One region of the Massilia oculi genome, then DNA from elsewhere that is predicted to be linked to it. Evidence: predicted binding sites of a transcription regulator. Region 1 holds the regulator's gene; the other holds the start of a gene.
What was found. Region 1 encodes FNR, which switches genes on or off when oxygen is low (the NO sensors DNR and NnrR bind a similar motif). Its sites were predicted from a motif close to TTGATNNNNATCAA; they were not measured.
Positions count from the first base shown of each region.

Region 2: oxc (oxalyl-CoA decarboxylase) is a predicted target of FNR. The motif match lies at 7,767-7,780, and genes of this name have one in related genera.

Region 1 covers NZ_CP029343.1:5,229,360-5,245,178, forward strand. Annotated here, with positions in the region: gene DIR46_RS23520 (penicillin-binding protein 1A) at 1-1,632, opposite strand, end outside; gene DIR46_RS23525 (transporter) at 1,958-2,722, shown strand; gene DIR46_RS23530 (DMT family transporter) at 2,779-3,717, opposite strand; gene DIR46_RS23535 (AraC family transcriptional regulator) at 3,779-4,525, opposite strand; gene fnr (fumarate/nitrate reduction transcriptional regulator Fnr) at 4,532-5,293, opposite strand; gene DIR46_RS23545 (TorD/DmsD family molecular chaperone) at 5,526-6,212, shown strand; gene DIR46_RS23550 (formate dehydrogenase) at 6,199-6,414, shown strand; gene DIR46_RS23555 (formate dehydrogenase subunit alpha) at 6,433-9,252, shown strand; gene fdh3B (formate dehydrogenase FDH3 subunit beta) at 9,272-9,955, shown strand; gene DIR46_RS23565 (hypothetical protein) at 9,952-10,170, shown strand; gene DIR46_RS23570 (formate dehydrogenase subunit gamma) at 10,180-11,259, shown strand; gene DIR46_RS23575 (hypothetical protein) at 11,269-11,709, shown strand; gene DIR46_RS23580 (hypothetical protein) at 11,715-12,260, shown strand; gene DIR46_RS23585 (DUF3305 domain-containing protein) at 12,257-12,700, shown strand; gene DIR46_RS23590 (DUF3306 domain-containing protein) at 12,697-13,143, shown strand; gene DIR46_RS23595 (4Fe-4S binding protein) at 13,140-14,828, shown strand; gene DIR46_RS23600 (AMP-binding protein) at 14,923-15,819, shown strand, end outside.
Region 2 covers NZ_CP029343.1:1,271,870-1,287,688, reverse strand. Annotated here, with positions in the region: gene gcl (glyoxylate carboligase) at 1-602, shown strand, start outside; gene hyi (hydroxypyruvate isomerase) at 623-1,402, shown strand; gene DIR46_RS05955 (2-hydroxy-3-oxopropionate reductase) at 1,463-2,350, shown strand; gene DIR46_RS05950 (histone deacetylase family protein) at 2,382-3,314, shown strand; gene DIR46_RS26480 (hypothetical protein) at 3,347-3,502, opposite strand; partial or broken gene DIR46_RS05945 (LysR family transcriptional regulator) at 3,687-4,615, opposite strand; gene DIR46_RS05940 (HAD family hydrolase) at 4,746-5,063, shown strand; gene DIR46_RS05935 (fumarylacetoacetate hydrolase family protein) at 5,174-5,941, shown strand; gene DIR46_RS05930 (2-dehydropantoate 2-reductase) at 5,959-6,978, shown strand; gene DIR46_RS05925 (Crp/Fnr family transcriptional regulator) at 7,115-7,723, opposite strand; gene oxc (oxalyl-CoA decarboxylase) at 7,867-9,573, shown strand; gene frc (formyl-CoA transferase) at 9,672-10,922, shown strand; gene DIR46_RS05910 (PAS domain-containing protein) at 11,006-11,434, shown strand; gene DIR46_RS05905 (formate dehydrogenase subunit delta) at 11,464-11,718, opposite strand; gene fdhD (formate dehydrogenase accessory sulfurtransferase FdhD) at 11,715-12,572, opposite strand; gene fdhF (formate dehydrogenase subunit alpha) at 12,569-15,418, opposite strand; gene DIR46_RS05890 (formate dehydrogenase beta subunit) at 15,442-15,819, opposite strand, start outside.

The DNA.
Region 1 (15,819 bases):
GGCGTCGAAGCCGAAGCGCGCCAGATGCTCGCGGGCGTAGTCGACGTCCAGCGCGCGCAGCATGCGAACGGTCGGCACATTGCGTGAGCGCGACAGCGCGTGGCGCACCGTGACGGGGCCCTCGAACACATTGTCGTCGTTGCGCGGCGACCAGTTGGCATACGCCTTCTCGGCGCTGAAGTCGAGCGGCTCGTCGAGGATTTGCGTACCGGGAAAGAAACCGCGCTCCAGGCCGGCGGAATAGACGAAGGGCTTGATGCTCGATCCCGGCTGGCGCCAGGCCTGCGTCACGTGGTTGAACTTGTGGACCGAATAATCGAAGCCGCCGACCAGCGCGCGGTAGGCGCCGGTCCCCGTGTCGAGCGCCACGAAGGCGGCGGCCACCTCGGGCAGCTGGGCGATCGACGGGGCGCCGTCGGCGGCCCTGGCAAGCCGGATGACGGCGCCGGGCGCCAGCTTCGTCGCGGACCTGGCCTTGCTTGAGAGGGCGCCGGCGGCAAAGCCGAGCCCCGGGCCGGTGATCTCGACCGCGTCGCCGTTGGCGAGCTGGGCGCGCACCCGTTTGGGCGATGCGGCGACGATCACCGCGGGCACCAGACCGTCAACCGCAGGGCGTTTCTGCAGGGCCACCGCGATGGCGTCCTCTCGTTCTGCGGTGTCGGCCGGCAGCGCGATGCGCGCTTCCGGGCCGCGGTAGCCGTGGCGGCGGTCGTAGGCGAGCACGTTGCGGCGCACCGATTCATAGGCCGCATCCTGCTCGGCGGCCACGATGGTGGTGGTGACCGTGATGCCGCGTTCGTAGGCCGCCTGGCCGTAGCGGGCGTGCACGGCCTGGCGCGCGATCTCGGCGACCCAGGCCGCGCGCGGATTCAGCGTGGCGCCATAGCTGCGCACCTGCAGGCGTTCGGCCACGGCGCGGCGGTACTGGGCTTCGGTGATCATCGCCAGTTCGCGCATGCGCCTGAGCACCACCTGCTGGCGCTTCCTGGCCGCCTGGGGATTGGACACCGGGTTGCTGCTGGAGGGGTTCTGCGGCAGGCCGGCCAGCATCGCGATCTCGGCCAGGGAGAGTTCCGGCAGCGGCTTGCCGAAGTAGGTGCGCGCCGCGCTGGCGAAGCCGTAGGCGCGCTGGCCGAGATAGATCTGGTTCAGGTAGACCTCGAGGATCTGGTCCTTGGAGAGCGCCTTTTCGATCTTCCAGGCGAGGGCGACTTCAAGCAGCTTGCGCGGCATTGTCTTGTCGCGCGACAGAAAGAAGTTGCGCGCGACCTGCATCGTGATGGTGGACGCGCCCTGGCTGCCGAAGTCGCCGATATTGGCCTTGGCCGCACCAAGCGCGCGGATCCAGTCGACCCCGCCGTGCTCGTAGAAGCGGGTGTCCTCGATCGCCAGCACGGCCGACTTGAGCAGCGCCGGCACCTTGGCGATCGCGACGAACTCGCGCCGCTCGGCGCCGAATTCGCCGATCAGGACCTTGTCGGCGGTGTACACACGCAGCGGGATCTTCGGGCGATAGTCGGTGACGGCCTTGATGTCGGGGACGTCCGGCAGGATGGAGGCGCCGGCCACGTGCGGGGTGGTCGCGAGCAGCAGGGTGGAGAAGAGGATGACGAGGGAGCGACGTGGTTTCATGGCGTTTTTCGTGGACGGTTGGTCGAACGCGGCCGATCTTACGGTCGCGCTGCGGCCGGGTCATGTGAAAAGCCCGAGGTAGCGCGACGTGCCCCGGCGCGGCGCGGCTGGCGCTCCCTTGGCTTGCCGTGGCGGCGCAGCCGGCCTTGCGCAAGTGGCCGGCGCTACCCGTGAAGCGGGCAACTGCGCAACGACAGCGTAGAATGGCCGGGGTGCGATGGCCGGTTCGGCCTTCGCTTGCCACGTTCATTCTTGTCCATCCAATCGTATGATTTTTCCGCCACCCCCACCCCTCACGTGCCTGCGCCGTCAGGCAGCTCTCCTGATGCTGGCTTGCGGCGCCCAGTTCGCCCACGCCGATGACGGCGACGCCATCAATCCCGATCGCCCCAACGTCGCCAACTCCAGCCAGGTGGTCGGGGACGGCCGCCTGCAGCTCGAGATTGGCGTCAACTGGGATCGCCAGCGCAACGACGACCTGCACGTGCGCAGCTTGAGCACGCCGGCGCTGCTGCGTATCGGCGTGGGCGACACGACCGAACTGCGCGTCGAGACCGAGGGCCGCAGCATCGAGCACGAGCGCGATCCGGCTACCCGTGCGCACACCACGACTGCGGGCTGGAATGCCGCGTCGGTCGGGTTCAAGCGGCGCTTTGCCGACGGGGAGGGAGTGCATCCGGCCCTGGGGCTGATCGGCACAGTGGCGCTGCCAAGCGGTAGTTCGGCGCTGCGGGTCAAGGGCGTCCTGCCCCAACTGGTGCTGGCGGCCGAGTGGGAGCTGCCGAAAGGCTGGTCGTTGGCCGTGACGCCGGGCGTCGGAGCCGACGTGGACGATGAAGGCGCGCGCTACCGCTACGGCATCCTGGCGGCGTCGCTGGGCAAGAAATTCACCGAACGCCTCCAGGGATTCCTCGAAGTGGCGGCGCCGCAGATCGCTTCCGCATCGCATGGCGGCGATCGGGTGCAGGCAGACGCCGGCGTGAGCTGGCGACTGAACAGGAACTGCCAGGTCGATGCGATGGTGGTGCGTGGGCTGAATGGACATACGCCCGATCTGGGCCTGGCGTTCGGGCTGTCGGTGCGGCGCTGAACCCGGAGCGCCCGACATGCGCACTGCCTATGAGGCGGATGCCTGATTTCAGGCGCTTAATGCGTGTCCCGGTGCGCGGAGGCGCATGAGATGACGCCCGCCATCAGCAAGGCCAGCGCAGCCGTCTCGAACCCGGTCGGCCAGCGCGCTTCCCACAAAAAGCCATACAGGGCCGCGAAGATCGTCTCGAACACGATCATCTGGCCCATCAGGCTCAGGGGCAGCGCGCGGCTGGCGTGGTTCCACAGGGCGTTGCCGACCACCGAGCACAGGATGGCGACCGCGCTGACCAGCGCGCCGAACTCCAGCCAGGCCGGCAGGGTATGCTGGCCCGGCGCCAGCACGAAGGCCGGCACCGCCAGCGCCAGCGCCATCAGCCCGGTCACCACGCCCACCAGCAGATTCCACTCATGCGACGAAATCCCCTCGATGCGCGCCAGCCAGCGGCTGTTGTGCACCGCGAAGATGGTCCACGACACCAGCGCGCCGAAGGCGCAGGCCAGGCCGGCCAGCGAGCCGGGCCCGGACGCCGACAGCGACTCCCAGCCGATGCAGGCGAGACCCGCGCCGCTCAGCAGGAGTGACGGCAACAGACGGCGCAGCGGCACGGCATGACGGTCGCGCGATCCCACCAGGGTGACCGCGATCGGCAGCAGGCCGATCACGATCGAGGCCATGGCGACGCCGCCCAGCTGCACCGCATTGGCGAGGAACAGGTAATAGACGATGTTGCCGGTGAGGCTGAGCCAGATCAGGGTGCGCCAGGCCGGCCAGCCGAGGTGGCGGCGCAGCCGTCCCAGGCTCGGGGCGATCAGGATGGCGGCGACCAGGCCATAGGCCAGGTAGCGTCCGGCCGAGAGCTGGATCGGCGGGAATTTGGGCGCCAGTTCCGGGGCCAGGAAGACCAGGCCCCAGAGCGCGCCGGCGGCGATCCCGGCGCCGATGCCGGGCAGGGTGGAGCGGGACAGGCCGCCCGCGCCAGTAGCGGTGTACATGATGAATCTCCTTTTGAGTGGAGATTTTCTGATGTGGACATGCGCCCGGTCTTGGCCGGGACTACTGCGGTTTTGGCGGATTCTCCCGAGCTGCGCGCCGACACGCGGCGGGCGTGGTATCGAGCACCCGGCGCATCGCCCGCGTCAGGCTGGCCTGGTCCGAGAAGCCGCAGGCGAGGGCGATGTCGGCCACGCTGCGCGCGCTGTGGGTCAGCAGGCCGCGTGCACGGTCGAGGCGGCAGTTCAGCAACCAGGCATGCGGTGTGCTGTCCAGTTCTTCGCGAAACAGCGCGTGCAGGCGGCTGACGCTCAGGTTGGCGGCGCGCGCCATCGATTCGGTGCTCCAGGCCAGTCCGGGCGCGGCCTCGATGCGCGCCAGCAGAGCGGCCAGGCGCGAGGTGGCGCGCGGCGCGTCCAGGCTCAGGGTGTCGAGCAGCAGCGGCACCCAGCCCCGCACCAGCGAATGGGGCGGGGCGGACTCCCGGGCCATCAGTCCCATGAACTCGACCAGCTTGCGCGGGGCGGGGCCGAGGGTGACGAAGGGCTGTTCCAGCAGGCGCTGCCAGGGGCCGTTGTCGAAGGCGGCGCCGTCGAGGTCGACGATCAGGGAGCCGTTCGCGCCCGGGCTCGATTGCGCATGCCAGGCGCCAGGCGCGACCAGCGCGCCATGCAGGGGATCGAGCCGGCCGCGCCGCTCCTCGATGTCGAGCATGACTTCGCCGTGCACCGGCAGCACCAGCTGGGCGAAGTCATGGCGGTCGCCCCAGTGCACGCGGTCGTAGCTGCGCAGGTGCAGGTCGGGCGTCATGCCGTATCAGGCCATCGGGCTGCACGCATCGGTGCCGGCCGCCAGCGCCTTCAGCTTGACCGGATCGAGCAGGGTCACTTCGCGCTTGTCGACCTCGAGCCAGCCCTGCTTTTTGAAACGCGACAGCAGGCGGCTGATGCTCTCGATGGTCAGGCCCAGGTAGTTGCCGATGTCTTCGCGCGACATGCGCAGCTGGAAGCGGTTGGCGGAATAGCCACGGGTGGCATAGCGCGCCGACAGATTGACCAGGAACACGGCGAAGCGCTGCTCGGCGCGCATATTGCCGAGCAGGAGCATGACGTTCTGCTCGCGCGTGATTTCCTGGCTCATGATGCGGTGGAAGTGGCGCAGCAGGGTCGGCACTTCGCCGAACAGGTCTTCCAGGCGCGCGAACGGGATCTCGCACACCTCGGAATCTTCCAGCGCCACCGCGTCGCAATGGTGGGTGCCGCTGATCGCGTCCATGCCCAGCAGCTCGCCGGCCATCTGGAAGCCGGTGATCTGCGCTTCACCGGCGGCGTTCACCTGGTAGGTCTTGAAGTGCCCGAAGCGCACCGCATACAGGTTGCGGAACGGCTCGCCCACGCCGTACAGGCGCTCGTCGCGCTCCATGCGGCGGCGACGGCCGATGATCTTGTCCAGGCGGTCGATCTCGGCGTCTTCCAGTCCCATCGGCAGGCACAGCTGGTGCATGCTGCACTGGCCGCAGGACTTGAGCGCGTGGATATTGAGAGGCGGCCCGGATTGCCGGGACAGGGAGTGGCTCATGAGGGATCGTCGCTTGGTTCGGTTACAGCGGGATTATAGACGTGTTGAGACGTTTATCTCGGCAAACTGATGCCATTTATTTGCGTATAAGAAATATTTCGTTGCGTTACAGTCCGTCGGCGCCCTGGGCTACCCCGGCTGCATCGGTTGGCCGTGCGGGCAACTGTGCGCACGCGATATGCTGCGAGGTCTACACTCCCCCATATAAATTGAACAACTGGAGTGTTCCCCAGTGTCATCGACAAGCACGAGCCTACCCGATCGCAGCGCCATTGCCACCGTCATCGTGCGCCCGGAGATGCCGCCGGGAGCAGAAGACCAGGCCAGGGCGGACCTGTATGCCTTGCTCTCCCGCCTGCTGCTGGCCGCGCCCGACGCCGCGCTGCTCGATGCGCTCGCGTCCAGCGATCCCATCCTGGCCGAGGGCGGTGACCCGGCGCTCGAACGCGCCTGGGACCAGTTGACCGTGGCGTCCGGCGTCATGGATGCCCAGGTCGTCCACGATGAATTCAGCGCGCTGTTCGTCAGCATCGGCACGCCGCCGGTCGACCCGTACGGCTCGCGCTACCTGGCCGGCTACATGAACGACACGCCGCTCGCGCAGTTGCGCGCAGACCTGGCCCGGCTCGGCCTGGCGCGCATCCGGGGCAGGGGAGAGTTCGAGGACCACCTCGGCGCGCTGTGCGAGACGATGCGCGTGCTGGTGGCCGGCGCACCCGGCGTCCGGCGCCAGCCGCTGGCGGTGCAGCGGCACTTCTTCGAGGTCCACGTCGGCAGCTGGTGCATGCGCGCGCTGGACGACATCGCCGGTGCCGAAGGCGCCAATTACTACCGCCTGGTCGCGCGCTTCGCCCAGGCATTCCTGGCAATCGAGGCGGAAAGCTTTGGAGTAGGAGAGGAAACCGATGAGCAAGCATGATCCACAAGTCCATGACCGGCCCGACCCGGCGCGTCGCGGCTTCCTGAAAGCCGCGCCGCTGGGCGCGCTGGTGGTGGCCGCCGCCGCCCCGGCGGCCGCTGCGCCCGAGGCCGCCCCGGCCGCGCCGGACCCCAAGGCCAAGCGCGGCTACCACGAGACGGATCACATCCGCCGTTACTACGAGACCGCCGCCTACTGGTAGGCAAGCAGAGGAATCCCCATGTCACTGGTCAAGTCCACGCGCGACAACGCCTTGAAACGGCGCCGCTTCCTGGTCGGCGCCGGCGTCGCCGCCGGCGCCGGCGCCCTGGCGCGCCAACTGCCGCTGAACGTGATCGAACCGGCACAGGCCGATCCGGTCGCGGAGTCCCCGGTGCCCACCGAGGTCAAGCGGACGGTATGCAGCCACTGCTCGGTCGGCTGCTCGGTCGATGCCGTCGTCGCCAACGGCGTCTGGGTGCGGCAAGAGGCCGCCTTCGATTCGCCGATCAATATGGGCGCCCATTGCGCGAAGGGCGCCTCGGTGCGCGAGCACGCCTTCGGCGAGCACCGCCTGCGCTATCCGATGAAGCTGGTCAATGGCAAATACCAGCGCATCTCCTGGGACCAGGCGATCGACGAGATCGGTGACAAGCTCCTGCAACTGCGCAAGGAAGCCGGGCCCGATGCGCTGATGGTGATCGGCAGCTCCAAGCACAACAACGAGCAGGCCTATCTGCTGCGCAAATGGGTATCGTTCTTCGGCACCAACAACTGCGACCACCAGGCCCGCATCTGTCACTCGACCACCGTTGCCGGCGTGGCCCAGACCTTCGGCTACGGGGCGATGACCAACTCGTTCAATGACCTGCACCACAGCAAGGCGGTGCTGTTCATCGGCTCCAACCCGGCCGAGGCGCACCCGATCTCGATGCTGCACTTCCTGCACGCCAAGGAGCTGGGCGCCAAGATGATCGTCATCGATCCGCGCTTCACACGCACGGCGCGCTTCGCCGACCACTATGTGCGCGTGCGGCCCGGCACCGACATCCCGCTGGTGTGGGGCATCCTGTGGCATATCTTCCATAACGGCTGGGAAGACAAGAAGTTCATCGAAGAGCGCACCTGGGGCATGGAGGACGTGCGCGCCGAAGTCATGAAATGGACGCCAGATAAAGTGTCGGACGTCACAGGTGTACCGGAATCGGCGGTGCGCATGGCGGCCGAGATGCTGGCCACCAACCGTCCATCGTCCGTGGTCTGGTGCATGGGCATCACCCAGCACCACGTCGGTACCGCCAATGTGCGCGCGCTGTCGATCCTGCAACTGGCGCTGGGCAATATCGGCATTCCCGGCGGCGGCGCCAATATCTACCGTGGCCACGACAACGTCCAGGGCGCCACCGACGTCGGCCCCAACGGCGATTCGCTGCCCGGCTACTATGGCCTGGCCGAAGGCGCCTGGAAGCATTTCGCCGCGGTCTGGGGCGTCGACTACGAGTGGATCAAGTCGCGCTTCGGCTCCAAGGAGCTGATGGAAAAGCCCGGCATCACGGTGTCGCGCTGGTTCGATGCGGTCAACGAGGAAAACCAGTTCATCGACCAGCCGAGCAATCTGCGCGCCGTGTTCTACTGGGGCCACGCGCCGAACAGCCAGACCCGCCTGCCGGACATGAAGGCGGCGATGCAAAAGCTCGACATGATGGTGGTGATCGACCCCTATCCGAGCATGACGGCGGCGATGCATGGCCGCAGCGACGGCGTCTACCTGTTGCCGGCCGCCTCGCAGTTCGAGACCCAGGGCTCGTGCACGGCCTCCAACCGCTCGATCCAGTGGCGCGAACGGGTGATCCAGCCGCTGTTCGAGTGCAAGACCGACCACGAGATCATGTACCTGTTCGCGCGCAAGCTGGGCTTCGCCGACGAACTGGTGAAGAACATCAAGGTGGTGCACAACGAGCCGGTGGTCGAGGACATCCTGCGCGAGATCAACCGCTCGTGCTGGACCATCGGCTACACGGGCTGCTCGCCCGAGCGGCTCAAGCTGCACATGGAAAACAAGCACACGTTCAACCCGACGACCCTGCGCGCCGATTCCGGCCCGTGCAAGGGCGACTACTACGGCTTGCCGTGGCCCTGCTGGGGCACGCCGGAGATGAAGCATCCCGGCACGCCGATCCTGTACGACCTCAACAAGAGCGTGGCCGAGGGCGGGCTGCCGTTCCGCGCCAACTGGGGCGTCGAGCACAACGGTTCGAGCCTGCTGGCGGCCGACGGCTCGACCACCAGGCACAGCGAGCTGGACTTCGGCTACCCCGAGTTCGACCACGTGTTCCTGAAAAAACTGGGCTGGTGGGCCGAGCTGACCCCGGCCGAGCAAGCCATGGCCGAGGGCAAGAACTGGAAGACCGACCTGTCGGGCGGCATCATCCGGGTCGTCATCGCTCATGGCTGCGCACCGTTCGGCAATGCGCGGGCGCGCTGCAACGTCTGGAACTTCCCCGATCCGGTACCGGTCCACCGCGAGCCGCTGGCCACGCCGCGGCGCGACCTGGTGGCCCAGTACCCGACCTACGACGACAAGGCCAACCACTGGCGCCTGCCGACGCTGTTCAAATCGGTGCAGGCGGTCGACTATTCGAAGGACTTCCCGCTGATCATGACCTCCGGCCGCCTGGTCGAGTACGAGGGCGGCGGCGAGGAGACACGTTCGAACCCCTGGCTGGCCGAGCTGCAGCAAAACATGTTCGTCGAAATCAACCCGCGCGACGCGGTCCAGATCGGCGCCAGGCTGGGCGAATACGTGTGGCTCGAGACCCCGACCGGCGCGCGCATGAAGATGATGGCGATGGTCACCGAGCGGGTGCCGGTGGGGCTGGTGTGGGCGCCGTTCCACTTCGGCGGCTGGTGGATGGGCGAAGACCTGGAGCGCCACTATCCCGAACATGGGGCGCCGATCGTGCGCGGCGAGGCCATCAATACCGGCTGGACCTATGGCTACGACGCCGTGACCATGATGCAGGAAACCAAGGTGTCGCTGTGCCGCGTGGTGCGCGCCTGAGCTGACGAAGGAGACCGACATGCCAGCAAGAATGAAATTTATCTGCGACACGGAGCGCTGCATCGACTGCAACGGCTGCGTGACCGCCTGCAAGAACGAGCACGAACTGGCCTGGGGCATCAACCGGCGCCGGGTGGTGACGATCAACGACGGCATCCCGGGCGAGCGCTCGGTGTCGGTCGCCTGCATGCATTGCACCGACGCGCCGTGCCTGGCCGTGTGTCCGACCAACTGCATCTACCACACCGAGGACGGCATCGTCCTGCACAGCAAGGACCAGTGCATCGGCTGCGGCTACTGTTATTACGCCTGTCCGTTCGGCGCGCCGCAATTCCCCGAGACGGGCCTGTTCAACCACCGCGGCAAGATGGACAAGTGCACCTTCTGCGCCGGCGGTCCGGAACCGGACACCTCGGAAGCCGAGTTCAAGAAGTATGGCCGCAACCGCATCGCCGAAGGCAAGCTCCCGGCCTGCGCCGAGCAGTGCGGCACCAAGGCGCTGCTGGGCGGCGACGCCAACATCATCGCCGACATCTATCGCCAGCGGGTCGAGACGCGTGGTTACGGTCCGCAGCTGTGGGGCTGGAAGATCGCCTACGGCAAGCCCAAGCGCGGCGGCGAGTACAAGGCCAAGGGCGACTCTCCGCGCGTCAACCAGGACGTGCGCGATTCGCAGAACCATTCCGGGAGGTTCCCGACATGAAGCTCATCAAGCCATGCGCACTGATCCTGCCGGCGCTGCTGCTGGCCGGCTGCCTCGAAGTGGACCAGCATCCGCCATGGCTCCATGGCGAATACGCCGGCAAGAAGGACGACCGCCATTATCACCGCCGCTTCCACGACGACCGCCTGGCCTGGTGGGCCACGGTCGAGAACCGCAACGGCAAGCAGAACGAATACAACCGGGCCAATCCCTGAGGAGGCGACATGCGAGCGAACCTGAATGTGCTGCGCGCCATGCTGCTCCTGGTGACGGCCCTGGGCTTGAGCAGCAGCTGGGCCGGCGTCAAGAACCAGAACGCCACGCTGGCCTATGCCGAAGAACAGACCATGCTGCAGATCGAGGCCGACTCGGTGGTGCCCGATCCCGGCATGACCAGTTCCGCCTCGGGCCGGGTGCACATGGACCGCCACTACCTGGGCCAGTACGGCGCCAAGGAGGGCAACGTCATCGTCCAGCGCGGCGGCAACACCTGGCGCCACCTGCGCAACGGGCCGCTGGCGACGATCGCCGGCTTCATCCTGCTGGCGGTGCCGCTGGCGATCTTCGTGTTTTACCGGACCATCGGCCCGGCCAATCAGGTGGCCGAGGCCGGCCGCAAGATGCAGCGCTTTAACCGCTGGGAGCGCCAGGTGCACTGGGCCACGGCCTTCAGCTTCATTGCCCTCGGCATCACCGGCATCGTCATCATGTACGGCAAGAACATCATGCTGCCGTGGATGGGGCACGACCTGTTCTCCTGGGTGGCGATCGTCTCGAAATACCTGCACAACTTCGTCGGGCCGCTGTTCATCCTGTGCTCGATCCTGATGTTCTTCACCTTCTTGAAGCGCAACTTCTACAACCGCGCCGACTGGCAATGGGTCAAGCAGGGCGGGGGCATCGTCAGCCACAAGCACGTCCCGGCCGGCTTCTTCAATGCCGGCGAAAAAACCTGGTTCTGGGGCGGCGTGGCGCTGCTCGGCCTGATCATGTCGGTCACCGGCCTGGTGCTCGACTTCGCCGTCGGCCAGACCCGCTACGTGATGCAGGTGGCCAACGTGCTGCACGTGGGGGCTGCGGCGCTGTACATGGCGGCCGCGATGGGCCACGCCTACATCGGCACTGTGGGCACGCCCGGCGCCTATGATGCGATGCGCTACGGGACGGTGGACGAGAACTGGGCCAGGGCCCACCACCAGCTGTGGTACGAACAGATGAAGACCGGCGTCCCGCCCGGCATGGACAAGGACGGCAAAATGGTGCCTGGCCAGGGTGGCCGGCCACAACCCGGCCCTGCGCACTGAGGAATGGTGATGAGACGACGCACTGCATCGATCCTGGGCCCCGTGGCGCTGCTGGCTTGCTCGCTGGCCGGCTGCGACCGCGGCCAGGCGCCCGCCGCCAACGGCGTGATCCAGACCAGGTACCCGGGGCAGGTCTCGGCCGGCGGCATGACGAGCGGCCAGATCATGGCGCGCACGGCGCGGCCGGAAACCGACGCCACCTATGCCGGCGGCACGCCGGGCACAGCCGGCGGCTCGGGCGGCAATACCAGCGGCGCCGAGACCGGCGGCGCGACCCGGGAAACCGGCCAGGGGCCGTCCAGCGGCGTCACCCAGCCGTCCAGCTCCGGGCGTGAAGGCGGCACTGTGCCGTCGGGCGAGAATCGTCCCGCCGCGCCGGCGCCGGGGACTACCGAAGCCCCGGCGGCCAATAATGCCGCGCCCCAGGGGCAATCAGGAGGAACACGATGACGACCATGCGATTGCGCTCTCTGTCCGCACTGGCGTTGGGCCTGGGCCTGGCAGGCGCGTCCTGGGGGGCGCTGCCGCCGCCATCGCCGGCGCAAGCCCAGGCCGCGGCGGCCAAGAAGGCCGAGGCCGACGCCAAGGCGGCCAGGGAAAAGGAAGCCTTGAGCGCGTCGATGGACCGGATCAGCGGTCAATGGCGCGAGCGCGCCGCGCAGGAGGGGTGGACCATCAAGCCGCCGCCGCCCGTGAGCGGACCAACGGGTGTCGCCGCATCCGATCCGACTCCGGCAGGCGCCGGCGTGCCGGCGCCTGCCCCTGCCGGCGGCGCCCCGGGCACTTCGGGCGCCGCGCCCGCCACGGCTGCCGCGCCGCTCGGCGCGCGTGCGCTGCACGCGGCCAATGTGCCGGTCAAGAGCGAGAAACTGGGTACGGCGCGTCCAAGCGAGGACGTCAAGCAGGGCCCGACCCGCGCCGAGCCGCCCGGCACGCCGCAGACGATGAACAAGAAAGGCGTCCCTGCAAACGCCCCCGCACAAATGAAGGCAGAGCGATGAAAATGGGAAGCATGCCGGTCGCCATCATCATGCAGCGGCGCGCGGTGCAGCACCGCTGGGGCGATATGGACAGCTGGGCCGCGGTGGGCGTCGTGCCGGACCGCGGTGAGCTGCCGCGCCTGTCGGTGCTGAGCGAGAGCGCGGAACGCGACTATTACCTGGTCTCCGGCCTCGCGCTCGAACTGTACACCGACGAGCACGAAGGCTATTACGAGAACATCATGGCGCCGGAATCGAAGGTGTTCGTCCTGTGGCGGATGGAAGACGGCCGCGCGATGCCGGCCCGCGCGTCGGTGAGCTACGTGGAGGGCACGCGCATGTTCGATTCGGGCGAGTCGGCCGACGGCGTGACCATGCCGGCCGAGATCTACAGCTGGGTCGCGGGCTACCTGCGCGAGCACTTCACGCCGCGCCCGCGCAAGGGAAGGCAGCACGGATGAGCGCTGACGTCATGCTGGATGAAGGATTCCTGCGCCGCTGGGCGCGCCTCAAATCGACGCCGGAGCCGGCGGAGCAGCCCGTGGCCGTCGAGGCGCCGCCTCCCGCCGTCCAAGTGGCGGTGGAGGAAGAGGCAAGGCCGCAGCCGACCCTGGACGACGTGGCCCGGCTCACGCCGGAATCCGATTACTCTGCCTTCGTCGCCAAGGGCGTCGACAAGGCCGTGCAGCGCATGGCGCTCAAAAAACTGTTCGCCGATCCGAACTTCGCGGTGATGGACGGCCTGGACATCTATATCGCCGACTACAACAAGGCCGCGCCGCTCACCGACGCCATGCTGGCTGCGCTCAAGCACGCACCGGGCGTGCTGGAGCGCCTGCTGGATGAGGACGCCGACGATCCGGCAGTCGAGGGCGGGGGCGCGCCGATGCAAGGGACCACATGAACATCCGATTCAATGACGGGGCGGCTTCCGACCCCGTCCAGGACGGCCGCGACCGGGCCGCCCGCCTGGCCGCGCTGCAGGCCGTTCGCGACCTTCCCGACTTCGACGCGGCCGCCACGGTCGACTACCGTTCGCACGGGCGCACGCTGGTGGTGGGGCGCGCGTGTGACGCGCTGCCGCTGGCCGACCGGCTGGCCGGCACGCTGTCGGTCACCGTGCTGCTGCTGGACGAGCCGGACGCATCCGACCGCCCGCAGCCGCGCCTGTATCCGGTGCACAGGGCGCAGAAGGTGGCCGTGGCCGGCTGGCTGGGCGCCTTCGAGGCGCGCTGGCGCGCGGCGGGCGAGCCAGTGGGCGAGGGCAGGTTCGACCTGGTGCTCGACCTGTGCCCGGCGCGCCTGATCGCCAGCCATCAGCGCCCGCACGGCTATTACGCGCCCGGCGAGGACCAGGCGGCGCGCCTGGCTGCGGTCGAGGCGCTGCTCGACATGGTCGGCGACTTCGAGAAACCGAAGTACTTCAGCTACAAGGAGCGCATCTGCGCCCACGGCCGTAACGGCATCCAGGCCTGCACCGCCTGTGTCGATATCTGTTCGGCGCAGGCGATCGTGAGCGACGGCGACCGCGTGAAGGTCAACCCGTATCTGTGCGCCGGCTGCGGCGCCTGCGGCACCGTGTGCCCGACCGGGGCCATGAGCTACGCCTACCCGCCGGTGCCGTTCACCGGCAGGCGCATCCAGGCCGCCTTGCGGGCCTTCCGCGAGGCGGGCGGCGCGCATCCGGTGCTGCTGCTGCACGATGCGCAGGCGCTGGACGTGGTGAACCGCCTTGGCGACAGCGTCCCGGGGCGCATCCTGCCTTTCCCGCTGCACCACGTCGCCTCGACCGGCATCGACGTCTGGCTGGCGGCGCTGGCCTATGGCGCGGCCGGCATCGCCGTGCTGGCGACGGGCGACGAAGCGCCGCAATACGTGCAGGCGCTCGGCGAGCAGATGGGCATTGCCCAGGCCGTGCTCGATGGCCTTGGCTATGCCGGGCCGCACTTCCAGTTGCTCCAGTTGGGGAATGCTCCACTGGAGGCGGCCCGGGAACTGGCGCTGGCCCTGCGCCATGCGCCGCGGGGCGACACGCCGGCCACGCCCGCCGTGTTCCACCTGTCGGTCGAGAAGCGCAACACCCTGGATTACGCCCTCGACCACCTGCACCGCCACGCCCCCCAGCAGCCGCCGCACATCGGCCTGCCCGTCAAGGCGCCGTTCGGCGCGCTGCTTGTGGACCGCCAGGCCTGCAGCCTGTGCATGTCCTGCGTCGGCGTCTGCCCGGCCAATGCGCTGCAGGACGGGCAGGGCGCGCCGCAGCTGCGCTTCATCGAGAAGAACTGCGTCCAGTGCGGCCTGTGCGCGAATACCTGTCCCGAGAACGCGATCGTGCTGGCGCCGCGCATCTCGTTCGCGCCCGAGCGCATGACGGCAGTCGTGCTGAACGAATCGCAGCCCTTCCACTGCGTCCGCTGCAGCAAGCCGTTCGGCACGCTGCAGATGGTCGAGAACATGCTCGGGCGCCTGGGTTCGCACCCGGCGTTCGCGGCCAACCTCGATCGCCTGCGCATGTGCGGCGACTGCCGCGTGATCGACATGATGGTGCCCGCCGACGAGATGCAGGTGATGCCTTTGCGCCGCAACTAGCGCGTCACCGCCCGCCGAATCAGTGGCAGAATGGTCGCAAGGCGGGACGTCACGCATCCCGCCATCCACATGGCATAGCGACCAGGAGACACCCATGACGCCAACCCAGCGCTTCGTGCAGGCGCGCGACTTCCTCCAGCGACACCGGCTCGACTACGACACGGCCTACCGCGATTTCGAGCAGCCCGAACTCGATCGCTTCAACTGGGCGCTCGATTTCTTCGACCACCAGGCCCGGGACAATCACGCTCCCGCCCTGTGGGTGGTCGAGGAAGACGGCAGCGAACGCAGGATCTCCTTCGCCGACATGGCTGCGCGCTCGAGCCAGGTGGCCGAATACCTGCGCAATCTCGGCGTGCGGCGTGGCGAGCGGGTGCTGCTGATGTTGCCGAACCGGGTCGAGCTGTGGGAAATCATGCTGGCCGGGATCAAGCTCGGCGCCGTGCTGGTGCCGACCACGATGGCGCTGTCGGGCGACGACCTGGCCGACCGCCTGGAGCGTGGACAGGTAAGCCACATGATCGCCCAGGCCAGCGAGACCCACAAGTTCGAGGCGATGGCCGGCAGCTACACCCGGATCGCGGTCGGCGGCGCGGGGGGCGCGCCGGCCGGCTGGCACGACTACGCGGACAGCGGGAACGTGGCCAGCGTGTTCGTCCCCGAAGGCGAAACCCGCGCCCTTGACCCGCTGCTGCTGTACTTCACCTCCGGCACCACCGCCAAGCCGAAGCTGGTGCTGCATACCCACCAGAGCTATCCGGTCGGCCACCTGTCGACGATGTACTGGATCGGCCTGCAGCCGGGCGACGTCCACTGGAATATCAGCGCGCCCGGCTGGGCCAAGCATGCCTGGAGCTGCTTCTTCGCACCGTGGAACGCGGGCGCCACCGTATTCGTGTACAACTTCGAACGCTTCAGCAGCCGCGCCGTGCTCGACACGATCGTACGCTGCGGCGTGACCTCGCTGTGCGCGCCGCCGACCGCCTGGCGC
Region 2 (15,819 bases), 1.9 Mb from region 1:
CCTATTTTGGACGCGACGTGCGCTACGTGGCCAGCATCGGCCTGTCGCAGATCGCCGCCGCCCAGTTCCTGCATGTGAACCACCCGCGCCACTGGATCAACTGCGGCCAGGCCGGCCCGCTGGGCTGGACCATCCCGGCGGCGCTCGGCGTGCGCGTGGCCGATCCCGACGCCGACATCGTCGCCATCTCGGGCGACTACGATTTCCAGTTCCTGATCGAGGAGCTGGCGGTGGCGGCGCAGTTCAAGCTGCCGTACATCCACGTCCTGGTAAACAACGCCTACCTCGGCCTGATCCGCCAGGCCCAGCGCGGCTTCGAGATGGACTACTGCGTCCAGCTGGCGTTCGAGAACGTCAATGCGCCCGAGCTGGAAGGGTATGGCGTCGATCACGTCGCCGTGGTCGAGGGCCTGGGCTGCAAGGCGCTCAGGGTGTTCCGGCCCGATGACATCATCCCCGCCTTCGAGCGCGCCCGCGCGCTGATGCAGCAGTACGGCGTGCCGGTGGTGGTCGAGATCATCCTCGAGCGCGTCACCAACATCGCGATGGGCACGGAGATCGACGCGCTCAACGAGTTCAACGACGTCCTCGATGTCGAATAACGCCAGCACAGGAGACCGAGATGACCAGACTTGCCGCCAACCTGACCATGCTGTTCAACGAAGTCGATTTCCTCGACCGCTTCGAGCACGCCGCCAGGGCGGGCTTTCGCGGCGTCGAATTCCTGTTCCCCTACGCGTACCGGGTGGAGGACATCGCCGCCCGGCTCGACGCACACCGCCTCGAACTCGTGCTGCACAACCTGCCGGCCGGGGACTGGGCCGGCGGCGAGCGCGGCATCGCCTGCCATCCGGGACGCGAAGCGGAGTTCCAGGACGGCGTCGGCGCGGCGATCGCGTATGCCAAGGGGCTGGGCGTCAAGCAGCTCAACTGCCTGGCGGGCATCGTGCCGCCCGGCGTCGCGCCGGAGGAGGCCTGGTCCACGCTGGTGTCGAACCTCGGGTTCGCCGCCGGCAAGCTCAAAGGCGAGGGAATCCGCCTCCTGATCGAACCGATCAACACCTTCGATATCCCGGGATTCTTCCTGCATGGTACGCGCCAGGCGCTGGACCTCATCCACGCGGCCGGCTCCGACAATCTGTTCCTGCAGTACGACATCTATCACATGCAGCGCATGGAGGGCGAACTGGCGGCGACGATCAAGGCCAACCTCGGCCTGATCCGCCACATCCAGCTGGCCGACAATCCTGGCCGCTTCGAGCCGGGCACGGGCGAGATCAATTACCGCTATCTGCTCGGCATGCTCGATGAGATCGGCTATGACGGCTGGGTGGGTTGCGAGTACAAGCCCAGGGCCGGCACCGCGCAGGGCCTGCACTGGATCGGCGAGCACGGCCTTTGATCAGGGCCCGCAGTGACAGCGCGTGAAGCGCTTCGCACGACAACACACCTGGAGACCATCATGACGAAAGTAGGATTCATCGGCCTTGGCATCATGGGCGGCCCCATGGCCACCAAGCTGCAGGAAGGCGGCTGCAAGCTGTACCTGCACGACCTGAAAAATCCGCCGCTGGCGCTGATCGAGGGCGGCGCCACGGTCTGCACCAACGCCACCGAGGTGGCCAAGCGCGCCGACATCATCATCGTGATGGTGCCCGACACCCCGCACGTGGAAGAAGTGCTGTTCGGCGCCGAGGGCGTGGCGGCCGGGCTTACCCCCGGCAAGATCGTGATCGACATGAGTTCGATCTCGCCGATGGCCACCAAGGAATTCGCGAAAAAGATCAACAAGCGCCAGTGCGACTACCTCGACGCGCCGGTGTCGGGCGGCGAGGTGGGGGCGCGCGCCGCGACGCTCACCATCATGGTCGGTGGAGGGCAAGAGGCGTTCGACCGGGCCAGGCCGCTGTTCGAGCTGATGGGAAAGAACATCACGCTGGTGGGCGGCAACGGCGATGGCCAGACCACCAAGGTGGCGAACCAGATCATCGTCGCGCTCAACATCCAGGCCGTGGCGGAGGCGCTGCTGTTCGCCTCGAAGGCGGGCGCCGACCCGGCCAGGGTCAGGCAGGCGCTGATGGGCGGCTTCGCCGCCTCGCGCATCCTGGAAGTGCACGGCGAGCGCATGGTCAAGCGCACCTTCGCGCCGGGCTTCCGTATCGAGCTGCACCAGAAGGACCTGAACCTGGCGCTGCAGGGTGCGAAAAGCCTCGGCCTTTCGCTGCCGAATACGGCCAGCGCCCAGGAGCTGATGAATTCCTGCGCCGCCCACGGCATGGCCCAGCTCGATCATTCGGCGCTGTGCCAGGCGATCGAGCGGATGTCGAACCACGCCATCGCCACCGCCTGACGCGGCTGCCTTCCGCCATCGGGGGAATCATATGGATACCTGGGTGTTTCATCATCCGGCCTGCCTGGCGCACGAGCCCGGGCCGGGCCATCCCGAATCGCCGCAGCGCCTGCACGTGGTGATGAAGGCGCTGCGCCAGCCCGAATTTTCGCAACTGGCCTGGCGCGAGGCGCCGCTCGGCACGCGCGGGCAGGTGCTGCTGGTGCACGGCGAGGAGTATGTCGACGCGATCGCCGCCGCGGCGCCGCGCAGCGGCCTGGTGGCGCTGGACGGCGGCGACACGCTGATGTCGCGCGGCACCTGGGAGGCGGTGATGCGCTGCGTCGGCGCCGCCTGCGCCGGGGTCGATGCGGTGGTGGCGGGGGAGGCCGCCAACGTCTTCTGCGCGACCCGGCCCTGCGGCCATCACGCCGAGCCGGAGCGGGCGATGGGCTTCTGCATCTTCAACCAGGCCGCCATCGCCGCGGCCTACGCCCTCGACGCGCATGGCCTGCAGCGCGTCGCCGTCGTCGATTTCGACGTCCACCACGGCAACGGAACGCAAGCGGCATTCTTCCACCGCCCACAACTATTCTTTGGTTCGACCCATCAGTCGCCGCTGTATCCGGGAACCGGTGCGGAACACGAGACGGGTGCCAGCGGCAATATCGTCAACCTGCCGCTGCCGCCGGGCGCCGGCTCGACGCTGTTTCGCGCCGCCGTGAAGAGCGAGCTGCTGCCCGCCTTGCGGCGCTTCGCGCCACAGCTGATCGTGATCTCGGCCGGGTTCGACGCGCACCACTGCGATCCCCTGGCCAATATGACCCTGGAAGACGAGGATTACGCCTGGATTACGCGCGAAGTGATGGAGATCGCAGGGGAGGTGTGCGAGGGCAGGATCGTGTCGATCCTCGAAGGCGGCTACAGCGCCGAAGGGCTGCTGGGCGGCAGCGCGGCGCACGTACGTGCGCTGCTGCAGCGCTGAAGGGTGTTGCGCCGGGGGCTAGCCCCGGAAGATTACAGGCCGCAACCGTAGTAGGCCGGGTCCGAATCCTGGCCGGTGTAGCCTGGCTCGAGCTTCTCGCGCAGGTTGAGCGTGAGGAAGGCGACGATGAGCGACAGCAGCGAGTGCGACGGGGCTGCGAAAGTGGTTCCGGCTGGTGCGTTGATCATGACTGGCTCCTGAAAGTTGGTTTGTGCGATGCAGTAAATATAGGGACTACCTGCCGGCGCTTCCAATTTCGAGTGCTGATACCAGTTATGCTGCATGTGAATGTTGCTCTATGAGAACCGGCATTTTTCCGTGATCTCTACGGTGATCCGCCTGTTCGCCGCGCGTGGCTGGGCCGCCACAGGATCAGGATCCGGGTGACGGAATCAGCGCGGCGATCCGGGCGTAGCCTTCGTCCAGCAGGAACTGACGGAACGCCCGCGCCACCGGAGGCAGGCGCTTCTCTCTCCGATGCACGACATACCAGTTGAGCATCAAGGGAAACCCTTCGACCTCCAGCACCACCAGACTGCCCGCGGCCAGTTCGCGGGCGATCGTATGAAACGACAGGAAACCCAGTCCGATCCCGGCGATCACCGCCTGCTTGATCGTCTCGGTGCTCTTGATCTCCATGGCGACCTTCAGTTGATCCAGGCGGGGGCCGAAGGCGTCCTGCATCGAGAACCAGGTATCGGAGCCCGGTTCGCGGATCACGAACGGGTGACCGATCAGATCGGTCATCGAGATGCGATCGCGTCCATCAGCCAGGGGTGGTCGGGCGCAGCCACGATCACGTAGGGATGGGGGGCGAAGGCATCGTTCTGCGTGTCGAGATCGGCAGGTGGCCGCACCATCACGGCCAGGTCGGTGCGGTTCGCCGCCAGCTTGTCCAGCAATTCCTCGCGGTTGTGCACCGTCAGGTTCAGCTGCACGCCCGGATGCTGGCGCGCGAAAGCGACCATTAGCTGCGGAAAGAAATAGTCGCCGGCACTGATCACGGCCACGTTCAGCTTGCCGCCGGCGATTCCCTTGAGTTGCGCCATCGCATCTTCCGCTTCGTCGAACTGCTGGATGATGGCGCGGCAGAAGTGCAGCAGCTCGTCGCCCGCCTGGGTCAGGTAGATCTTCTTTCCCAGCTGTTCGAACAAGGGCATGCCGACGTGGCCCTCGAGCGTGCGGATCTGCGTCGACACGGCCGGCTGGGTCAGGTGCAGTTCCTCGGCGGCGCGCGAAAAACTGAGGCGGCGCGCGACCGTCTCGAAGACTTTCAGTTGACGCAATGTCGCGTTCTTCATCGGTTCTCCCCACCCATGTATACGCAGTCGTTAATGATTATCCCTAAAAACTTTCACTATTACTCATGATTTTGTTCGACTACGATGGTTTCAAGACAGCTCGACCGCAACCACCCACCTGGAGACTGCCATGACGACGACCTGCAGCAGCAACATCGATGCCGAGTGCAATGCCTATAACGCGGCGTTTCATGAACTGGGACTGAGCTGGGTCTGGGATACCGGACTCTACGCGAACGCGGTCGCCGGCGCCGATGACCGTACGGGCCTGCGCGATTATCTGGCGCGGCATCAATCCCACCTCCTGAGCGCGCACGACGCGGATTTCCTGGTCGAGGCGATCCTGGCCGCCAAGGAACGCTGCCAGGCGCAGCTGAGCGCCGCCGGCTGCAATCCGGCAGCCTTCATCGACTGGTCCGCGCTGCAGCAGCGGCAGATCGGGGCGTAGCCCCGGGCGGCACGGTTGAGATTTTCGAATCTTAACCGTGGTCAAGGATATACGGATTTCGTTCTTCCACAATCAGAGCATCCACCGACCCGACGTACGAGAGACTTCCCATGATCCGACACTGGATACGCTTCCAACACCTCGACACCGTACGTTTTGGCACGCTCGAGGGCGACAAGATCCGGATCTTCAAGGGCGATATGTTCGACAGCCCGCGACGGACCGACATGGCGGTGAACCTGAACGAGGTCGAGGTGCTCACGCCGAGCGTACCGGGCAAGGTCCTGGCGATGTGGAACAACTTTCACGCGCTCGGCCAGAAGCTGGGCCTGGCGCCGCCCGCCGAGCCGCTCTACCTGATGAAGCCGTCGACCTCCCACCTGGCGCCGGGCGGCACGATCCGCAAGCCGCTGTGTGAGGGCAAGGTGGCGTTCGAGGGCGAGCTGGCGATCGTGATCGGCCGTCGCTGCACCGCGGTCCCGGTCGAGGAGGCGCACGACTACGTGTTCGGCTACACCTGTGCCAACGACGTCACCGTGGGCGAGATCATCGGGCGCGATCCGACCTTTCCCCAGTGGGTGCGCGCCAAGGGCTTCGACACCTTTTGCCCGTTCGGCCCGGTGATCGCCACCGGGCTCAACCCGGCAATGCTGGTGGTGCGCACGACCCTGAACGGCGAGGTGCGCCAGGATTATCCGATCAACGACATGGTGTTTTCGGTGGCCGAACTGGTCAGCCGGATTTCCCAGGACATGACACTTGAGCCGGGCGACCTCCTGCTGTGCGGGACGTCGGTCGGCGTCGGCTCGATGCGGCCGGGCAGCACGATCGAGGTAGAGATCGACGGCATCGGAAAGCTCATCAATCGGTTCGAGTAAACGACAAGGGGTGGGTCATGAAGATCGCAGTAATTGGAGCGGGGGCTATTGGCGGCCTCGTCGGCGCCAGGTTGGCGCTGGCGGGCGAGGAGGTGACGTTCATCGTGCGGGGGGCCAATCTGGCGGCGATCCGCACGAAGGGCATCAAGCTCATCGAGATGGACGGGGAGGAGAGGGTCGCCTCGCAGGTGCGCGCGACGGACGATTATGACGCAGCCGGCGAGCAGGACCTGGTGATCCTGGCCCTCAAGGCGCACCAGGTCGATGGGGTATCGGCCCAGATCGGCAAGCTGTTCGGTCCGCGCACCGTGGTCGTGACGATGCAGAACGGCATACCGTTCTGGTATTTCCACCGCCATGGCGGCGAGTTCGACGGGCGCACCGTGCACAGCGTCGACGCCGGCGGCGAGTTGGCGCGCCGGATTCCACCGGAGCGGGTGCTCGGCTGCGTGGTCTATCCGGCCGCCGAACTGGTGGCGCCGGGCGTCATCCGGCACATCGAAGGCGTGCGCTTCCCGCTGGGGGAACTGGACGGTACGGCGAGCGAGCGGGTGGCTGCGGTATCGGCCTGCTTCCAGAACGCCGGCTTCAAGTCGCCGGTGCTCGACAATATCCGCGCCGAGATCTGGCTCAAGCTATGGGGCAACGTCAGCTTCAATCCGATCAGCGCGCTGGCGCACTCGACCCTGGTCGACATCTGCCAATACCCGCTCACGCGCGAACTGGCGGCGGAGATGATGCGCGAGGCGGAAGCGGTGGCGACCAAATTGGGCATCACCTTCCGCGTGACCCTGGACCGGCGGATCGAGGGCGCGGCGCAGATCGGCAAGCACAAGACCTCGATGCTGCAGGACGTGGAGGCGGGCCGGGGGCCGGAGATCGATGCCCTGGTCGGGTCGGTGATCGAACTGGCGCGCATGACCGGCACGCCGACGCCGCATATCGATTCGGCGTATGCGCTGGTGAAGCTGCTGGAGCAGACCATGACCGAGGAGGGTGGTGGGGTCAAGCTGCAGAGGGCGGTGACGACAGCTTAGTTGCAATCAGCACGTCGCCCCCGCGGAGGCGGGGGCCCAAGTTCTGCTTGCGCTGCCGAAACGCTTGCAAACTTAGGCCCCGCCTTCGCGGGGGCGACGTTTTCGCGCAAACGAAGGAAACAGCTTCGCCTGACTGTCAGATCTTCCCCCGATTCTTCAAGCGACTCAAGGTCTCCGGCGACAGGTTCAGGTACGCCGCCAGTTCCTTCTTGGGCAGCCGTTCGAACAGGTCGGGATGCTTGCGCATGAAGCGGTGGACCCGGCCCGGCGCATCGAGCAGATGCAGCGTGATGGTGTGCGCCATGATCGCGCTCATCAGGTTCATGACCTCGTACTCGAAGGCCTGCTTCACGGTGCTGTGACTTGCCAGGTAATCGACCCACTGCGGCAGCGGCATGCGCGCCACCCGCACCTTGGTGACGCAGGCGATGCTGAACGGCGTCGGCGTCTTGAGGCACCAGGCGGCGTAGCTGGTCTCGATGTCCCGTTCCGCCGAGAAGCGCAGGATCATCTCCTTGGCTTCCTGGTTGGAGACCTGGCGCTTGAGGATGCCGTCCAGGATGAAGTACTGCGACATCTCGTGCACGCCCTGGTTCATCAGCAGGTCGCCCTTCTGGTGGTTCTCGATCGTGAGATACGGCTCGAGCGCCGCCATTTCGCTGTCGCGCAATTCCTTGAGTACCACATTCTGCTTTAACTGCAGACGAATGATGTTTCGTTCCGAGTGATTTGCAATAGTCGTCATGAACGCGGCCGTTTAGCGAGATTTTCGCATCATGCGGCCAAAATTGACCATGGTCAATGAGACAAATCAGGCGTGCTGGCTATGATGGTTTGCGGGCGATACACACCGCGTTCTGCCCGGATCGACAATAACTGGAGACAGCAATGACTAACCACGTATCGGTAGACGTGACCGACGGCTTCCACCTGGTAATCGATGCCCTGAAACACAACGACATCGATACGATCTTCGGCCTGGTCGGCATTCCGATTACCGACCTGGCGCGCCTGGCGCAGGCCGAAGGGATGCGTTTCATCGGCTTTCGTCATGAACAGAACGCCGGCAATGCCGCGGCAATCGCCGGGTACATGACCCAGAAACCCGGTATCTGCCTGACGGTCTCGGCGCCGGGCTTCCTCAACGGCCTGACGGCGCTGGCCAACGCCACCACCAACTGCTTCCCGATGATCCTGATCTCGGGCTCGAGCGAGCGCGAGATCGTCGACCTGCAGCAGGGCGACTATGAAGAAATGGACCAGCTGAACGCGGCCAAGCCCTACGCCAAGGCGTCCTACCGCATCAACAAGGCCGAGGACATCGGCGTCGGCGTGGCGCGGGCGATTCGCGCCGCCGTCTCGGGCCGCCCGGGCGGCGTCTATCTCGACCTGCCGGCCCAGCTGCTGGCGCAGACCATCGAGGCCGGCCACGCCAAGCGGTCCCTGATCAAGGTGGTCGACCCGGTGCCGCGCCAGCTGCCGGCCCCGGACTCGGTGCAGCGCGCGCTGGCGCTGCTCAAGGGCGCGAAGAAGCCGCTGATCCTGCTCGGCAAGGGCGCCGCCTATGCGCAGGCCGACGACGACATCCGCGCGCTGGTCGAGCGCACCGGCATTCCCTACCTGCCGATGTCGATGGCCAAGGGCCTGTTGCCGGACACGCATCCCCAATCGGCTTCGGCGGCCCGCTCCTACGTGCTGGCCGAAGCCGACGTGGTGGTGCTGATCGGCGCGCGCCTCAACTGGCTGCTGGCCCACGGCAAGGGCAAGACCTGGGGCAAGCCGAAGCAGTTCGTCCAGATCGACATCTCGCCGACCGAGATCGACAGCAACGTGGCGATCGCCGCGCCGCTGATCGGCGACATCGGCTCCTGCGTGGCGGCCCTGCTCGACGGCCTGGACGGCGCCGGCATCGCCAGGCCGGACGCCGAATGGCTGGGCCCGATCGCCGAGCGCAAGGAGCAGAACACGGCCAAGATGGCGGCGCTGCTCAACCGCGACGTGGCGCCGATGAACTTCCACACCGCCCTGCGCGCCATCCGCGACGTGCTCAAGCAGCATCCGGACATCAACCTGGTGAACGAGGGCGCCAATACCCTGGACTATGCGCGCAGCATCGTCGACCAGTACCAGCCGCGCAAGCGTTTCGACTCCGGCACCTGGGGCATCATGGGCATCGGCATGGGCTATGCGATCGGCGCGGCCGTCGTCAGCGGCAAGCCGGTGGTCGCGATCGAAGGCGATAGCGCCTTCGGTTTTTCCGGCATGGAGCTCGAGACCATCTGCCGCTACGAGCTGCCGGTGACGACCATCATCTTCAACAACAACGGCGTCTACCGCGGCACCGACGTCAACCCGACCGGCGGCAAGGATGTCGCGCCGACCGTGTTCGTCAAGAACGCCCGCTACGACAAGATGATCGAGGCCTTCGGCGGCATCGGCTACCACGTGACCAGCCCGGAAGAGCTGACCAGGGCGCTGAGCGAGGCGATCGCCGCCGGCAAGCCCGCCCTGATCAATGCCGTGATCGACGAGACCGCCGGCACCGAGAGCGGACGCCTGACCAATCTGAATCCGCAGAGCAACGCGAAAAAGTGACCGATCCGTAGTACAGCGAAGCGACACGCATGACCGCCGGCGCCCACGAGGCTGCCGGTGGAGCCCGCAATATCGACTGAATAAAGGAGACTGACATTATGAGCAAACCACTCGAAGGCATCAAGATCATCGACTTCACCCACGTCCAGGCCGGCCCCGCCTGCACCCAGCTGCTGGCCTGGTTCGGCGCCGACGTGATCAAGGTCGAGCGTCCCGGCGCGGGCGACGTCACGCGCTCGCAGCTGCGCGACATTCCCGGCGTCGACGCCCTGTATTTCACTATGCTGAACAGCAATAAACGGTCGCTGACGCTCGACACCAAGACGCCCGAAGGAAAGGAAATCCTGACCAAGCTGATCAAGGAGTCGGACGTGCTGGTCGAGAACTTCGGTCCGGGCGCGCTCGACCGCATGGGCTTTACCTGGGAGCACATCAAGGAACTGAACCCGGGCATGATCGTCGCGTCGGTGAAGGGCTTCAGCGACGGCCACCACTACGAGGACCTGAAGGTCTATGAAAACGTGGCGCAGTGCGCCGGCGGCGCTGCCTCGACCACCGGCTTCGACGACGGCCCACCGACCGTCAGCGCGGCCGCCCTGGGCGACAGCAATACCGGCATGCACCTGGCGATCGGCATCCTGACCGCCCTGCGTGCGCGCGACACCACCGGCAAGGGCCAGAAAGTGGCGGTGTCGATGCAGGACAGCGTGCTGAATCTGTGCCGTGTGAAATTGCGCGACCAGCAGCGCCTGGACCGGGTCGGCTACCTGGAAGAGTATCCGCAATACCCGCACGGCAAATTCTCCGACGTCGTGCCGCGTGGCGGCAATGCCGGCGGCGGCGGCCAGCCGGGCTGGGTGCTCAAGTGCAAGGGCTGGGAGACCGATCCCAACGCCTATATCTACTTCACCATCCAGGGCCATGCCTGGGCGCCGATCTGCAAGGCGATCGGCAAGGAAGAGTGGATCGACGACCCGGCCTACATGACCGCCATCGCGCGCCAGGACAAGATCTTCGACATTTTCGGGACGATCGAGGAATGGCTGAAGGACAAGACCAAGTTCGAGGCGGTCGACATCCTGCGCAAGTACGACATTCCCTGCTCGCCGGTGCTGTCGATGAAGGAGATCGCCGCCGATCCATCGCTGCGCGCCAGCGGCACGATCGCCGAGGTCGAGCACAAGGAGCGGGGCACCTACCTGACCGTGGGCAGCCCCATCAAGTTCTCGGACATGAAGGTCGAGATCAAGGGTTCGCCGCTGCTGGGCGAGCACACCGATGAGGTGCTGGAAGGCCTGGGCTACAGCACCAGGGAGATCGCGGCGCTGCACGAGAAGCGGGTGGTGTGACCACGGGCCTGGCTGGATAGGGTGGGATTCGGTGCGCGTCGGCGAGTTGCGACGCGCATCTTTTTTTATGGGGAGGCATGACCATGCAAGCCAACATCGATTTCCAACAACTGCTGCAGGCGCTGGGCGACGGCGTCGTCGTCTGTGATGCGAAAGGTAACATCACGTACTGGAACGCCGCGGCCACGCGCATCTTCGGCTTCAGCGAAAACGAGGCCATCGGGCAGTCGCTCGACCTGATCATCCCCGAGCGCCAGCGCCAGCGGCACTGGGGCGGCTATGACAAGACCATGGCCACCGGCCAGACGCGCTACGGCAGCGACATCCTGCGCGTGCCGGCGCTGCACAAGGAAGGTAAACCCCTGTCGATCGCGTTTACGGTGGCGCTATTGCATGGGCCGGGTGGGGAAGTGTCGGCGATCGTCGCCCTGGTGCGCGACGAGACCGAACGATGGAGTGAAGAACGCAAGCTGCGCGCGAGGTTGGCGCAGCTCGAGACGGCGCAGGCTTGACCGGATGGTGGGGCCTGCACCCCACGTGATCAGCCGGCGTCGCCACCCGGCGGCGGAGGCGGCATATGGTCGCGCCGGTGCTCCAGCAACGCTTCGATCACCATCGGATTGAGTCCCTCGCCCTCGGTCTCGTCGATGTGCGAGAACAGCCGGCTGCGCATGCGCGGCGCCCAGAAGCGCTGCAGGTGGTTGGCGATTTCGGTGCGGCCTTCCCGGGGATCCGGATAGGACGCGAAGAAGGTGCCGATCTGGTTGGCCATCGTGACCAGGTTGTCGATGTTCATGCGGATTCCATTGCGATGTTGGCGCCGTGGGCGTAGGCGACGAAGTCGTCGCCGCGGGCAAAGGCGACCAGGGTCAGCCCGCAACCGAGTGCGGTACGGACGGCGAGGGCGGTAGGGGCCGAAATGGCCACCATGGCGGCGATGCCGACGGTGGCGGCCTTCTGCACCATCTCGACGCTGGCGCGGCTGGTGATCAGGCAAAAGCCGTCGCTCAGGTCGGCCCCGGCCAGGTACAGGCCGCCGATCAGCTTGTCGAGCGCGTTGTGGCGGCCGACGTCCTCGAAGGCCGCGCGCGGCCTGCCGTCCCGGCCGCACCAGATGGCCGCATGGGTGGCGCCGGTGATGCGGTTGAGCGGCTGCTGGGCCCTGGCATCGAGCAGGGCGCGCCGGATCGCCGGGCCGGACAGCGCCCGCGTCGGCGCCAGCCAGGGAAGGGGCCGCACCACCTGGGCCAGGCTGTCGACGCCGCACAGGCCGCAGCCGGTACGGCCCGCCAGGCTGCGCCGCCGCTCCTTGAGACGCATGAAGGCGCCGGCGGCGAGGTCGATGTGGGCGGTGATGCCGCTTGCAGCGTGTTCGATCTCCACGCCATAGCATTCGGCGGGCGAGGCGACGATGCCTTCGCTCAGGGAGAAGCCGAGCGCAAACTCCTCGAGGTCGGCGGGCGTGGCCAGCATCACCGCGTGCGAGACGCCGTTGTACTCGAGCGCCACCGGTACTTCCTCGGCCAGCTCGTCCTGCGTGCCGCGCAACTGGCCGCCGTGCGTGCGGGCGACGGTCATGCAGGCGCTCGGGAAGTACTGGAAGGGCTCCTGCACCTTGGCGTGCGCATCCATGTCGAGGGCGTCCATCATGCGACCGGCTCCGCCAGGCCCAGCTGCATCTGGTTGAAGCGGGCATACTCGAGCTGCCAGTCCGACTGCTGCTGGACCGGCATCACCTGCACCGCCGTGACCTTGTATTCGGGGCAGTTGGTGGCCCAGTCGGAATTCTCGGTGGTGATGACGTTGGCGCCCGATTCGGGGAAGTGGAAGGTGGTGTAGACCACGCCCGGCTGCATGCGCTCGGTGATCATCGCCCGCAGCACGGTCTCGCCGGCGCGGCTGTGGATGCCGACCCACTGGCCGTCCTCGATGCCGCGCTCCTGGGCATCGTGCGGATGGATCTCGAGGCGGTCTTCGGCATGCCAGCGCACGTTCTCGGTGCGCCGCGTCTGCGCGCCGACGTTGTACTGCGACAGGATGCGGCCGGTGGTCAGGATCAGCGGATACTTGCGCGTCACCTTCTCGTCGGTGGCGACGTACTGGGTGATGATGAAGCGGCCCTTGCCGCGCACGAAGCCGTCGACGTGCATGGTCGGCGTGCCTTCCGGCGCCTCGTCGTTGCATGGCCACTGGATGCTGCCCAGTTCATCGAGGCGCCGGTAGCTGACGCCGCTGAAGGTCGGCGTCAGGCGCGCGATCTCGTCCATGATCTCGGACGGGTGGCGGTAGTTCATCGGATACCCCAGCCGGTTCGACAGCGCGACGGTGACTTCCCAGTCGGCATAGCCGGCCCGTGGCGGCATCACCTTGCGCACGCGCGAGATACGGCGTTCGGCATTGGTGAAGGTGCCGTCCTTTTCCAGGAACGAGGAACCGGGCAGCAGCACGTGGGCGTACTTGGCCGTCTCGTTCAGGAAGATGTCCTGCACCACGATGCACTCCATGGCTTCGAGCGCCGCGGTGACGTGCTGGGTGTTGGGGTCGGACTGGACGATGTCCTCGCCCTGGCAATACAGGCCCATGAAGCTGCCGTCGAGGGCGGCCTCGAACATGTTCGGGATGCGCAGCCCCGGCTCGGCCTGCAGCGGCACGCCCCAGGCCTGCTCGAACAGGGTGCGCACGGTGGTGTCCGAGACGTGGCGGTAGCCCGGCAGCTCGTGGGGGAAGGAGCCGATATCGCAGGAACCCTGCACATTGTTCTGTCCGCGCAGCGGATTGACGCCCACCCCGGCGCGGCCGACGTTGCCGGTGACCATGGCCAGGTTGGCGATGCCCATGACGGCGGTGGAACCCTGCGCGTGTTCGGTCACGCCGAGGCCGTAGAAGATCGCGCCGTTGCCGCCCAGCGCATACAGGCGGGCGGCGTCGCGCACCTGCTGCGCCGGCACGCCGGTGATCGCTTCCATCGCTTCCGGCGAATTCTCGGGCTGGGCGACGAAGGCGCGCCACTGCGCGAAGGCGCGCAGGTCGCAGCGCTCGGTGATGAAGTCGTTGGCCATCAGGCCTTCGGTCACGATCACGTGGGCCAGCGCGCTGATCATCGCGACGTTGGTGCCCGGCCGCAGCTGCAGGTGGTAATCGGCGCGGGTGTGCGGCGACTTGACCAGGTCGATGCGGCGCGGATCGATGACGATCAGGCGCGCGCCCTGGCGCAGGCGCTTCTTCATGCGCGAGGCGAACACCGGGTGGCCGTCGGTCGGATTGGCGCCGATGACCAGGATCACGTCGGCTTTTTCGACGGACTTGAAGGTCTGGGTGCCGGCCGATTCGCCCAGGGTCGTTTTCAGCCCGTAGCCGGTCGGGGAGTGGCACACGCGGGCGCAGGTGTCGACGTTGTTGTTGCCGAAGGCGGCGCGCACCAGCTTCTGCACCAGATAGCCTTCTTCGTTGGTGCAACGCGAAGAGACGATGCCGCCGATCGAATCCCTGCCGTGCTTGGCCTGGATGCGCTTGAACTCCGACGCCGCGTAGTCGAGGGCCTCGTCCCACGACACTTCCTTCCACGGGTCGGTGATCCTGGCGCGGATCATGGGTTTCAGGATGCGGTCCTTGTGGGTGGCATAGCCCCAGGCGAAGCGGCCCTTGACGCAGGCATGGCCCTCGTTGGCCTTGCCGTCCCGGTCCGGCACCATGCGCACCACCTCGTTGCCTTTCATTTCCGCCTTGAGCGAGCAACCGACGCCGCAATAGGCGCAGGTGGTGGTGATGCTGTGCTCGGCCTGGCCGAGCCAGATGACCGATTTCTCGGTGAGCGTGGCGGTGGGGCAGGCTTCGACGCAGGCGCCGCACGAGACGCACTCGGACTCCATGAACGCTTCGCTCTGGCCGGCGGAGACGCGGGAATCGAAGCCGCGGCCCGAGATGGTCAGTGCGAAGGTGCCTTGCGTCTCCTCGCAGGCGCGCACGCAGCGGTTGCACACGATGCACTTCGAGGAATCGAAGGTGAAATAGGGATTGCTCTCGTCCTTCTTGAGCTTGAGGTGGTTGGCGCCCTCGTAGCCGTAGCGCACTTCGCGCAGGCCGGTGACGCCGGCCATGTCCTGCAGCTCGCAATTGCCGTTGGCGGGGCAGGTGAGGCAGTCGAGCGGGTGGTCGGAAATGTACAGCTCCATCACGCCCTTGCGCACTTCCTGCAGCTTGGGCGTCTGGGTGCGCACCACCATGCCCGCCTCGGCCGGCGTGGTGCAGGAAGCAGGATAGCCGCGGCGGCCTTCGATCTCGACCAGGCACAGGCGGCAGGAGCCGAACGGCTCCAGGCTGTCGGTGGCGCACAGCTTGGGGATGTTGATGCTGTTCTCGGCCGCAGCGCGCATCAGCGAGGTGCCGGCCGGGACGGTGACCTGGACGCCGTCGATGGTCAGGGTGATCATCTCGGTGGCGACGTCGATGTCTTTCGCCGGTGTCCCGAAATCGCGGGTGAGGATGGTTTCGATCATTGCCTTCTCTCCTGGGCAGCCGTTCAGGCGGCCAATTCGTCGCCGGCCACCTGGCCGAAGTCTTGCGGGAAGTGGTTTAGCGCCGACAGCACCGGGTAAGGCGTCATGCCGCCCATCGCGCACAGCGAACCGTTGAGCATGGTGTCGCACAGGCTGCGCAGCAGGATCACCTGTTGCGGACGCTCGGCGCCGGCGCGGATCTTGTCGATCACCTCCACGCCGCGGGTGGAACCGATGCGGCAGGGCGTGCACTTGCCGCACGATTCGACGGCGCAGAATTCCATCGCATAGCGCGCCAGCTTCGCCATGTCGGCGCTGTCGTCGTGGACCACGATGCCGCCATGGCCCAGCACCGCCCACAAGGCGGCGAAGGCCTCGTAGTCGAGCGGGGTGTCCCACTG